DNA from 4 places in the Oceanobacillus sp. CF4.6 genome. Region 2 is predicted to be linked to each of the others. Evidence: riboswitches for the same ligand, from Rfam matches in the RefSeq annotation. Region 2 holds a riboswitch; each other region holds the start of a gene.

Evidence for each region. A riboswitch is a leader RNA that binds a small molecule or an ion and turns the genes downstream of it on or off. The one in region 2 is predicted to bind S-adenosylmethionine.
Region 1: another riboswitch for S-adenosylmethionine. It lies ahead of ACHABU_RS09915 (phosphoadenylyl-sulfate reductase); the one in region 2 lies ahead of ACHABU_RS07915 (PLP-dependent aspartate aminotransferase family protein).
Region 3: another riboswitch for S-adenosylmethionine. It lies ahead of ACHABU_RS12940 (5-methyltetrahydropteroyltriglutamate--homocysteine S-methyltransferase); the one in region 2 lies ahead of ACHABU_RS07915 (PLP-dependent aspartate aminotransferase family protein).
Region 4: another riboswitch for S-adenosylmethionine. It lies ahead of ACHABU_RS09815 (methionine biosynthesis PLP-dependent protein); the one in region 2 lies ahead of ACHABU_RS07915 (PLP-dependent aspartate aminotransferase family protein).

Annotation. Positions count from the first base shown of each region.
Region 1 is NZ_JBIMEX010000005.1:105,663-108,829, forward strand. It holds gene ACHABU_RS09910 (assimilatory sulfite reductase (NADPH) flavoprotein subunit) at 1-1,090, opposite strand, end outside; gene ACHABU_RS09915 (phosphoadenylyl-sulfate reductase) at 1,238-1,957, opposite strand; SAM riboswitch class I at 2,069-2,172, opposite strand; gene ACHABU_RS09920 (M20/M25/M40 family metallo-hydrolase) at 2,287-3,167, opposite strand, start outside.
Region 2 is NZ_JBIMEX010000003.1:217,720-220,886, reverse strand. It holds gene ACHABU_RS07915 (PLP-dependent aspartate aminotransferase family protein) at 1-1,218, opposite strand, end outside; SAM riboswitch class I at 1,321-1,439, opposite strand; gene rarD (EamA family transporter RarD) at 2,098-3,003, opposite strand.
Region 3 is NZ_JBIMEX010000008.1:26,034-29,200, forward strand. It holds gene ACHABU_RS12935 (5-methyltetrahydropteroyltriglutamate--homocysteine S-methyltransferase) at 1-26, opposite strand, end outside; gene ACHABU_RS12940 (5-methyltetrahydropteroyltriglutamate--homocysteine S-methyltransferase) at 81-1,184, opposite strand; SAM riboswitch class I at 1,268-1,371, opposite strand; gene ACHABU_RS12945 (MBL fold metallo-hydrolase) at 1,623-2,597, shown strand; gene ACHABU_RS12950 (CBS domain-containing protein) at 2,617-3,167, shown strand, end outside.
Region 4 is NZ_JBIMEX010000005.1:82,914-86,080, forward strand. It holds gene ACHABU_RS09810 (manganese catalase family protein) at 210-1,070, opposite strand; SAM riboswitch class I at 1,296-1,407, shown strand; gene ACHABU_RS09815 (methionine biosynthesis PLP-dependent protein) at 1,476-2,579, shown strand; gene metC (cystathionine beta-lyase) at 2,593-3,167, shown strand, end outside.

The DNA.
Region 1 (3,167 bases), on a different contig from region 2:
CCTTTCGCGCCTCTTCCTGTCCTGATTGTACAAGTACATGTAACGCTTCATTATCGAAAAGCACTGCCGCTTGCTCCAGTAATGGCTTCGTAAGTCTAGTAATCTCGAAATTAGAAAGCAATGCTTCTCTTAACGAACGGATTTCTCCCTGTTTGTTCACTTGAACGGTCTCATCCGGATTCCAGTTCATTTCCTTAATTAACTGGTCTACAAGTTCAGGATTATTTTGCGGTAATATTCCAAGGCTGTCCCCGGGTTCAAATACCAGATTCGATCCTTCAAGAGATAACTCAAGATGACGATTTTCTTTGTTTGATCCTTGCCCACTCAAATTTAAATTATCTAAGATTTCAGCCATATATGGGTTGGTCCTTGTAAAGACCTGTCGTTCCTCCAAAATAGTTCCAGCAGCTTCCTGTACTGCAAGGGAGGATTCACTTTCTTGTGCCTCATATAATACTCCTAAGACGCCCTCTGTCCATTCTGATGCAGGTTCATCAAAATCCAAGTCACAATCGACCCTTGGATACAGTCTTTCTCCTCCAAGTTCCTCTAGACGCTTATCGAAATCCTTGCCAGTCTGACAAAAAAATTCATAGGACTGGTCTCCGAGGGATAATACGGAAAAGCGAACGTCCGTAAGTTTAGGTGCTTTTCTACTATGAAGAAATTCATAAAAAGAAATCGCATTATCTGGTGGTTCCCCTTCTCCATGGGTAGCAGATATAATCAGTAAATCCTCAACTTTTTTTAGATCCTTTGTTTTAAAATCATCTAATGCAGCTATTTTCACCTTTAAATTTTTCTCTTCCAATTTCCGAATTGCTTCTTCAGCAAGTCTTTGGCCACTACCCGTTTCAGATCCATAAAGCACCGTCACTTCCCTGGAAGCAATCTGAACAGCAGGTGGAGATGCTACCGCAATACCATTGGAAGCAGTCTCTCCATTTGGTATCGATTCCGTTACCTGTGTAGCTGCAAGATATCCACCAAGCCAATTTCTTTGTGCTTCTGTTAACGTTGGCAACAGGACATTCAGATTTTCTGTTTGCTCTTGACTAAAAGGACTATTCATTACATTTAACTGCAAAGCTTTTCACCCCATATAAATTTCATTTTTTCCATCCTAACTGTATAACTATTATTTTAGGTACAAAGTATTGTATCCTAAGTTGTTTACTTGGTTTTAAATATAAAAATTTTTCTTCTAAAAAAAGGAAGCTAATTAATCGATTTTTCAGCTTGTATGAAGGCCACATTCCGTTTTATTGAATCCTGACCATCTTCCTGCACGCGAATCCGTAGAATCCGTTACTTTTGATGTACATGGGATACAACCAATACTAGGATAACCTTGATCGTGCAATTCATTATATGGCAGGTTATTTTCCTTGATATAATCCCATACGTCATCCCAGGTCCAATGGATTAACGGGCAAACTTTAATCGATTTAAATTTTTCATCTTTATTAACAAAATCAGTTTTGCTCCTTGATGGCGATTGTTCTCTTCGTAATCCGGAAATCCAAGCAGGTGCCCCACTTAGCGCTTCTTCAAGAGGCTTTATTTTTCGAATGTAACAACATTGATCAGGCTGGCGTTTCCACAGTGCCGAACCATGCTGATTAGCCTGTTCTTCCACTGTCAGGTCAGGTTTTTTTAGTTGAATGCGAAGTTCAGGATACTTTTCCTTTGCTTTATCAATTAAGTCATAGGTTTCCTGAAAATGAAGATCTGTATCCAAAAATACAATTTCAGCATCCTTTTGTACTTTGGAAATTAAATCAACTAATACTACTCCTTCCGCACCAAAACTGCAGGCATAAACAATATCGTCACCGTATGTTTCGTATGCCCATTGGAGAATTTTTGAAGCACCTTTTGTTTGGTCTGTCGGAATCCAGTCTTTATACGGGTCACCAGTAAAATCACTGTACGTAACCGAATAGTTATTCATACTTCATCCCTCCAAGAAAAATAGTTATCGGTTAAATAAAAATAAATCCTCGTTCTATATTATAAGAAGAGGATTTGCTAACTTTACCTTTTAACAGGCTCGTTTTTTCTCTTCTTATCTTTCAGGTAATTCACCTGAAGGAATTGGCACAGTATTAAATCGAACCTGTTGCCGAGGTTTCATAGGGCCCTTCCCTCCACCTCTCGGGATAAGAAATATTAATACAAGTAATTTGATATGAATTATTTGTATTGTATCTTTTAAAAACATGAAAGTCAACAGTTATTTTGTAAAAAATTAATTAATTATAAATATTTAACTAAATTATTTTAGTTTGCATTACTAATCATATGAATCAATTCTTCCATGATAATTGGATATTCTTCAAAGGCATTTTTGATATTCAGACGCTCTGTTCGTTTATGCGCATCGTGTCCATATGGTCCCACGTTTATAACAGGTGCATTTAGCTTCTGCATTTCTTTAAATGGTAAAATATAGCTGTCACCCCAGACCGGTGTGTTTTCTTCAAATGCATTCCAGCCTTCTGCAGTGCCGGAATAACTTACATAGCTGAGATCACATATCCCATTTAAGTAATGAATCCGTTTAATAGGCAAGTTAAATTTTTCTTGTGCAATTTTTGTTACAAACGAAGTACACGCTTCGATTAGTTCATTTCCAGTGGAGTTGACAGCCGGATAGTATGGCGGTGCCAGCAATACAATAATTGCCGGGGCAAGTTCCTGGCATTGAATCATTAGTTTATCGGTAATGCGTAGCGACTTTTCCCGATCATCCCAAGCTTCATTGTAATGAATATCTGCTTTAACATCATTTACATATTCCTTACCCAGTTTATTGGTAGCATAGGTTACTAAATCTTTATAACGAATCACTTTTACTTTTCCAATTGGTTCAACATGATGCCTCTTGCAAATTCGTTCATAGGCTTCATTACACTTTTCTGCAGCCGTTTGCGCTACCTTCTCAAACAAATCAAAGGCCTCTGACGCGCTCCGCTTCATAAGAAATATATTATACAAGGCAGACGAACGGTACGGAGTCTGTGTAGAATAATGCAACCGCAAATCCGTTTGCTGCAAGGTTACAGGAAGTGGTGTCGTCTCCCCGAGAACGGTTTCCTCAAATAAATCATTCCACTCCATCTCTCTTGTCATGAAAGAAGAAATATAAGGGGAAGTCATCC
Region 2 (3,167 bases):
GGATAGACGAACAAGCTCTTCCGTTACACCGCTTTTTTTCAATTCCTCAGCACTTAACTGTTGATGTGTTGTTGAGGCAGGGTGGATAATTAATGATTTTGCGTCTCCAACATTGGCAACATGTGACCATAGCTTTACACTGTCAATCAACTTTCTGCCGGCATCACGACCACCTTTAATACCGAAAGTTATAATGGAACCATAGCCGAATTTGAAATATTTCTGTGCAAGCTTATGAGAAGGATGTTCTGTCAGGCCAGGGAAACTAATCCATTCCACTGCAGGATGTTCCTGTAAATATTGTGCAACCTTTTGTGCATTCTCTGTATGTCTTTCAATACGCAAGTGAAGCGTTTCGAGACCTTGTAAAAGTAGAAATGCATTTTGTGGACTTAGGCAAGCTCCAATATCACGTAATAATTGAACACGTAATTTTGTAATAAAAGCAGCTGGACCAAGATCTTTATATTTTAATCCATTATAGCTCTCATCAGGCTCTGTAAATCCTGGGAAACGTCCACTATCCCAATTGAATCTTCCGCCGTCTACCACAATGCCGCCAATCGTTGTCCCATGTCCACCAATCCATTTTGTTGCAGAATGAACAACAATATCAGCGCCCCACGTAATTGGTTTCGTAATATATGGTGTGGCAAAGGTATTATCAATAATTAAAGGAATGCCGTGTGCATGGGCAATATCTGCAACCTTTTCTACATCAAATACATAAAGACTTGGATTCGTTATAATTTCTCCGAAAACAGCTTTTGTTTTATCAGTTATTGCTGCTTCAATTTCATCTAGATTGGTTCCATCAACAAATTTGACGTTTATTCCGTAACGTGGAAGTGTCGTTGCAAATAGATTGTATGTACCGCCATATAGATTACTATCTGCGATAATTTCATCACCAGAGCCTGCAATATTCAAGATTGCCAGCGTAATTGCCGCCATTCCTGATGAAGTTGCTACAGCGCCTATGCCATCTTCGAGTAGGGCTACTCGTTGTTCAAATGCATCTACTGTCGGATTCATTATTCTTGAATAAATATTCCCCGACTCAGCCAAACCAAATAAATTTTGTGCATGTTCCGTGTCACGGAATACATAAGAAGTAGTTTGATAGATTGGAACTGCCCGTGAACCTGTTGTTGGATCTGGCTGCTGGCCACCGTGAAGTAATACGGTTTCTGAATTTTGAACATGAAATTTTGTCATAAGTAATTCCTCCCATTTAATTCGTTTTCTTCATATCTTGAGGAAGAGGATAAGCAAAAAGCCCTCTTCCTAAGAAGAGGGCGTATGTACGAATCAGTCCTCCTCTTATCTTCCAGATCAATCGATGACCTGTAGGATTTAGCACCTTTAACAACAGACAAGTCTGCTCTATGGTTGCCGGGTTTCACAGGGCCTATTCCCTCCACCACTCTCAATAAGAGATTGCTTTATTAAATTAATGTGATTATATAATGTATTCGAATAATTGTCAATAAGGTTTCTGAAAAATTAATATTTAAATCACTTAATTCCTTTTTACCATCGCATTTTCTATAAACTACGAAGTAACTGCCATTTGCGATAGACCTTTAGCTAATAATGGAAGCAAGTTTCTTCGGCTACCGCTCTGGGAAATACACTGCGCTTTTCGCGGGCGGCTGGTGAGCCAACTTGCGCTAAAGCGCTGCGTTGTCTCACCTATGCCTCTGCTCCCGCAGAAGTCTCCGTGTATTTCCCAGAGCTGATTAGATGTTTACAAACTATTAACTGCATTAGTGATTGCTATAAAAATCTCATAAAACAGCTTCACCAGTCCGGGTGAGCGGCGGGCGGTGACTCCTGCGGGAAAAGCACGTGTCCGAAGACCCCGCAGCGGTGGTTTTCCCGCGAGGAGGCTGAGGCCGTGCCCGCGGAAAGCATCCGCCCAGAGCGATCTCGGACGGTAGCAATAGCGCATGTCTGTTAATATAACCTAAAGTTAAGTCGCATTTTATTTCAACTCTGCGATGATTAAAAGGCTTTAAACAATAACCAAGGTTACCAAAGTGGTTATTAAAGATATTCTAGTTTATCCCAGTTAACTGTTGGAATTTACACAAGCTATTCCGATTCGGTCTGTCTCTTTGGTCTTTTGTAGACAGAGAACATATAGATGAACAGTGCAGTCCATATAAGAATAAATGTAATTAAATGAGCCGTGGTGAACGTTTCATTGTAGAGAAATACACCTAAAATAAGCATCATCGTTGGTGTAATGTACTGCAGGAAACCTACCATAGCTAAAGGAATCTGTTTGGCTCCACTTGAAAAGAGTAATAAAGGAACAGCTGTTGCGATTCCAGCTCCAATTAAATATAGATTTGTAGCGGTAATAAATGGCTGAATCGTAAAGGAATTTACTGGAATCATCCATAAATAAATAAGGGCAACTGGTGCAACAATCATTGTTTCAATCGTTAAACCATACAAAGCACCAATATCCACCGTTTTTTTCAACAAGCCATATAATGCGAACGATGTGGCCAGCATCAGAGATACCCATGGGAAAACACCATAGCTGAAAGTAAGATAAAGCACACCAGTTGCAGCAAGGATAAAAGAAATGACCTGTCCTTTTGAGACGGACTCCTTTAAGATTATTATTCCAAGTAAAATACTGATTAAAGGATTAATATAATAGCCCAGACTTGCCTGTAGTACATGGCCACTGACAACGGCCCAAATAAATAAAAACCAATTCATACTGATGACGATGGAAGCTGCAGTAATACCCAATAACTTTTTTCTATCCTTCATAATTGCACGGCATTCCTGAATGAATGGCAGCCATTTTCCTAATGAAATAACGAGCAGAAGCATAAAAGCACATGACCACACAATGCGATACGCTAGAATTTGGCCAGCAGGAACATATTCGAGCTGTTTCCAGTACATTGTAAGAAAACCCCATAGGAGATATGCACTAAATGTATATAGAATCCCTAGCTTTGTCTGACGACTATCCATCTTTTTTCTCCTTTTTAAATGAGACTATGATAATAGTAGATTGAAAAAATGAATAAAGCAATAACTAGGCTTGGAGACTAATAAAGAAAACGCTTTCAAATAATTGCGATTTCCTTTATGATAGTAGTAAAGGCTATTAATTGTAAATGTATGTGAAGGGAGTC
Region 3 (3,167 bases), on a different contig from region 2:
GGAGCTTTAACTACTGTTTTTGTCATTTTATTTCCCCTTTTCTAATATGTAATGTTATTTCTAAAATAGTGATAGGGAGCTTAACCCCAAAGTTCTTTTGAAACGTCAACAACGAATTTCAATTTGTCCCACTGTTGTTCTTCAGTAAGTTTATTACCGTGATGTGTCGACGAAAATCCACACTGTGGGCTTATACATAATTGTTCAAAGGGGACATATTTCGCCGCTTCTTTTACCCGCGTTTTAATTGCCTCTTTATCTTCGAGTTCACCAAACTTGGATGTTACTGCACCGATAACTACCTGTGCTCCACCATTTGGAATATATTTCAATGGTTCGAAACTTCCAGAGCGTTCGTCATCATATTCCAGGAAAAAACCATCTACTTTTTCTTTTGCAAACAGTGTTGGTGCAATTTTTGCGTAGCTTCCTTCAAATGCCCACGTAGACTGATAGTTTCCGCGACATAAATGGGTTGTAACGGTTAAATCCTCTGGTTTATCTTCCAGAACTTCGTTGACAACTCGCAATGCTAAATCTATCAGTTGCTGTCTGGAATAGCTGCCTTCTATAGATGGATTGTCATCTGCTGATAGTCTTGCAATATACACATCATCCAGTTGAATATAACGTGCACCGACATTGTAAAATGCTTTTAATGCAGCGCGGTAAGCTTCGATAACATCATCTGCGTATGCTTCAATGTCCGGATAAATTTCCGGATTTCTAATACCAGCGATAAATAACTGATTTGGACTTGGAATCGTTTGTTTAGGAACTGCACGATCGCCTACCATTTCTTTTAACTCCATAAAATCATGAATGAATGGATGGTCCTCGTTGAAAGAAATTTTTCCAGTGTTTCGTACACTGTGTTTTTCTGTTTCAACACCATGGAAATTCTGTCCTTTCTCTGGTTCAAATCCTTCAAGTCCATTCAGATTTTCTATGAAATCATAATGCCACCAGGTACGTCTGAATTCTCCGTCGGTTACTGCTTCTAAACCAACTTCAATCTGCTTATCTACAACTCTTTTAATTTCCTTTGTTTCCACTGCCCGTAATTCCTCAGCAGTAATGTTTCCATCTTTAAATTCTTTTCTCGCAATATGTATGGCTTCCGGACGCAGTAGGCTTCCTACATGGTCTGCTTTAAATGGTGCATTTCCTTTTTTCTTGGACATTACTTCACCTCATCTTAAGTTTTACAAACAAAAAAACCTCTTCCAAAGATAAGAAGAGGTTTAGATACCGTGACTAGTTTCTCTTCTTATCTTCAAGCAGATCACTGCTTCTGGAATTGGCACAGTACATTTTCAGTCTGTTGCCGAGGCTTCAAAGGGCCAGTCCCTCCACCTCTCTAAATAAGAAATACATATTTAATTAACTGTTAATAGACAGAATACATGCTAAAATCGAATAAGTCAAGAATAGATTAAATAATCTACTAAAAGATACGTCACTTACTTCGTTAATTCTTGTTGTGGAATTCTATAAAGCAATAGAGATTACTTAAGAAACTGTTTGCTTGGCATTTAATAGTAGTAACGATAAAATAGAAATTATAAAGTTTTAATCTTATTGTTGCATCTACTGGAGATTAATGAAAAGGGGACAGTAATATGTTAAGTAAAGTAACTGAAAATATATTCAAACTCGTTATCCATATTCCCGGTGGAATGCATGAAGTGAACAGTTATCTTATAAAAGGAAATAACGGTTATACAGTTATTGATACCGGTTTATATTCAAAAGAAGCGATGGACACGTGGAAAATAGTATTGGAATCAGGTGTAGTAGTTGAAAAAGTTATTTTGACACACACCCACCAGGATCATATCGGTCTTGCAAAATGGTTTCAGGAGCACATTGGTGTTCCTGTTTTTACTTCTAAGCTTGGATATAAAGAAATGTTGAAAGGCCGTAACGCCGACGCTTCTAATAGGAAACTCAAAGGGCTAATTAAGAAACATGGTATTCCTGAATTACCCGATCATCTTAAAAATGATTCACTTATTTATGATTTTGAGCCCGATGGTTTCTTTGAAGAACATGATAAAATCCAATTTGGCAATGATTTCTATGAAGTAGTCTGGACACCTGGTCATGCTCCCGATCAGTATTGCTTTTACCAAAGGGAAAAAAAGGTAATGATAGTGGGAGACCATGTATTAAAAAATATCTCTCCTGTAATTGGACTATGGACAGGAGAAGAATTAAATCCAATGAAAGAATACTATCATTCGCTTGCAAAAATAATCAATTATCCGGTCGATATTGCGCTTCCAGGTCATGGTGAAGCGATTATGGACTTAGAGGAACGTGTGCAAAGAATAAAAGAAAAGCATGATTATCGTCTGCAGCAACTGTTGGAACATATATCTGAAAAAGGGAAGACAGCAAACGATTTATGTGAAGTAATTTATGGGGAGTCAACGATTCATACATATATTAGTCCATTTATGGCTACGTTAACCCGATTAATTTATTTGGAAGCAGTAGGCGAACTTTTGAGAGTGGAAGAAAATGGAATCGTATTCTTCAAAAAGTCGATACACGGAAGCAACGCTCAGAGCAAGTTCCTAAAAAACCTTTAATTTCACGGGAGAATTTATCATGTACAAAAATTCGGAACGATTTATAACTGCATTTAATCGAATTGAAAAAGAGATAAAAGCATTGCTTATTAAAAAAGAAATGGGTTTTTCCAGAGCTGTCAGAGTGCTTCGAGATTCTAATGCAATTATTAAACGGTACACGGATGACTTACTGGAATTTGCTGAACTAAGAAATGCGATTGTTCATAACAAAATTGATATGGCTTTTGCGATTGCTGAACCACATGATACTGTCGTAGAACGTATCGAAAGAATTGAACAGGAACTCACCCGTCCACGCAAAGTAGATCCACTTTTTATAAGAAAAGTGATATCCTTTCAGCAAAATGAGCCAATGACCAATATGCTGGAAGTCATTAATCACAAGGGGATAACAAAATTTCCTGTTTATAACGATGACGAATTCCAAGGGTTGATTACGCATAAGGGGATTACGAAATGGCTGGCAAAAGGAATGCAAGATGGTACAGTACCTTTATTGGACACCAAATTGAAGGAAATCCTTCAATGTGAGAAAAATGATAATTATAAATTTATATCAAGAGATAC
Region 4 (3,167 bases), on a different contig from region 2:
TCTATTCAGACCAAGCAGTGTTGTGGGGAAACTAGTACAATTGTTTAAATAGAGGAACTAAAGGAGTATTATTCTATCATTATATCTCATCAAATGATTTCATCCGATTGTAGTTATAACAAGAATTAATCTGGTAACAGTCTCCTTCCCTTACCTTGGGGTAAAATGAAAGTGGACTGTCTATAATAATAGACAGTCCACTTTGTATGTTATTTCATATCCGGTTCCGGCAGATCGTCGGACTTTCTCAACGCCCATAATGGTGTATCAAAAATGTACGGTGGAGCTGGGGGAAGTTTCGGTGCTGGTGCCAATGGAACTGGGTCCTCAACATAATTAAACGTTCCACAGCCATCCATACTTGGGCCGTGCGCCCATCTTCCAGTAGCACTTTCATTCCCCATGGAAAAGTTGAATAATGTGTAGGCTACTTCCTCCTTTTCCAATTCCCTTGGGAACGTACTCGGCACAACGATATTTTCTTTTTCTTCCAGTTCTCTGATTGCGGCATACCACTGATTTTGATGCATGGTATCTCTTGCAAGTAACCAGGAAAGCATATCTTTGACACCACGATCATTTGTCATCTCATATAGACGTGCAACTTGAAGACGTCCTTGTGATTCAGCAGTCAGATTCATTCGAAAATCTGCAAGCAGGTTTCCACTTGCAATAATATAATTTGCTGTCCAGCGATTCCCCATACTATCCGCCGGCATGGCACCTAAACCGGACACAATTGCATGTTGTGGATTCATTCCTCCTAAAATTGCTGCCACCATCGGATCCTTTGCAGCATCTTCCAATTCAATATCAGGAGCACCGTCCAAAAGTCTTGCAATCATGGTTGCAAGCATTTCCACATGGGCAAGTTCTTCTGCACCGGTATCCATCAATAAATCTTTATATTTTCCATCGCCGCGCGTGTTCCAACCCTGGAATAAATATTGCATAGCTACTGACATCTCACCCCATTGACCCCCGAGTACTTCTTGCAGTCTCCCAGCAAACACGGGATCTGGACGTTCCGGCTTTGCGTGGTATTGCAATTCTTTGACATGATAAAACAATAGAGTCACTTCCTTTAAATTAATTGCATATCTGGTAAGTCTATAGGCAATAAACCACCCTCTTTATTAGGTATTCATATAGCATCCTAAAAGTGCTTGCTTCTTTCCTTTACCTTTCCATATATGCAATATATTCAGGAGAAATATTATATTCTTCTTGCTTTTTTTAATTTTATATTGTAAGCTGAAAGTATTATTTAGAAAAATTACATAAATTAGTTTAATCTCTTATCAAGAGAGACGGAGGGACTGGCCCTTTGATGTCTCAGCAACCAAACCATGCAGGTTAAGGTGCTAATTCCAGTAGGCGTTTGTATTTCTGCCTAGAAGATAAGAAGAATGCATACATATTAGGGCCTTCTTCTTAGTTGAAGAAGGCCCTTATTTACATTTGGAGGTTGAAAAATGTCAAACAAAAGTATTGAAACAAAATTAGCTCAGTTAGGAAATAAAAGCGATGAGAAAACCGGAGCAATCAATCCACCCATTTATTTATCAACAGCTTATCAGCATAAGGGACTTGGACAATCCACTGGCTATGACTATACGCGAACAAAAAATCCTACTCGTAACATTTTGGAAGCAGGGATTGCTGAATTAGAAGCCGGTGATACAGGTTACGCCTGTAGCTCCGGGATGGCAGCTATCCAATTAGTCCTCTCCCTTTTCCGGTCTGGTGACCATTTAATTGCACCCGAGGATTTATATGGTGGAACATACCGTATGCTGGAACAATATGCAGATATCTATGATATTAAAACAACCTATGATACATTTGACGATATTGAAAAAACAGAGCAACTAATAACACCCAATACGAAGGCAATATTTATCGAAACGCCAACAAATCCATCGATGCAGGAAATCAATATCAGCCTGTATGCAACGTTGGCAAAACAACATGATCTACTATTAATTGTGGACAATACATTTTTAACGCCTTACTTGCAGCAGCCAATCAGTCTCGGTGCTGATATTGTCATTCACAGTGCCACAAAATATATTGGGGGTCACAATGATGTTTTAGCAGGGTTAGTCGTGGCTAAAGGTGAAGCGATTTGTGCAAAATTATCTCTGAATCATAACGCAAATGGTGCCGTTCTCTCCCCATTTGATTCCTGGTTGCTAATCCGGGGCTTAAAAACATTGTCCCTCCGAATGGATAGACATGAGGAAAATGCTAGAATCATTGCTGGATATCTAAAAGAACACCCCGCCGTTACAAAAGTTCTTTATCCCAACAAAGGCGGCATGCTCTCATTCTGCCTAAAAAAGAGCAAATATGTCGATCCTTTCTTATTGAAGCTACAATTGATTGTTTTTGCCGAAAGCCTTGGTGGTGTCGAAAGTTTTATTACGTATCCAACCACACAGACCCATGCAGATATGCCAGAAGACGAGCGATTAAGACGGGGCATCAGCAACGAACTACTACGTTTTTCCGTAGGTATTGAGAATGTGGAAGATTTAAAAGCGGACTTACAACAAGCACTATCAATTTTGGAATAGGAGGATGTTAAAAATGAGTCAACATAATAATCATTTAGAAACAAAATTAATTCATGGCGCACAAAGAGGAGAAACACAGACAGGGGCGGTGAATGTTCCTATCTATCTTTCTTCCACTTTCCATCAAAATAGTTTTGAAGAATTTGGACCCTTCGATTACAGCAGATCTGGAAATCCTACCCGCCAGGCGCTCGAGGAAAAAATCGCTGAACTCGAAGGCGGAACACATGGCTTGGCATTCTCTTCTGGGATGGCTGCCATCTCGTCCGCACTATTACTCTTATCTGCTGGTGACCATGTAGTAGTGACAAAAGATGTGTATGGTGGAACTTTCCGATTTGTATCAGAAGTTTTAAAACGATTTAATATCGATCATACGTTTGTGGATTTAACGGATCTTAATGAAGTGTCAAGTGCAATCAAACCGAATACAAAAGTGATCTATGCGGAGACCCCTTCCAATCCTTGTATGAACATTACTGATTTACCAGGACTTATAAAAGTTGCTAAAGCAAATAACTGTCTGACTTTTGTTGATAATACATTTATGACACCACTTTATCAGAATCCACTTGATCTTGGTGCAGA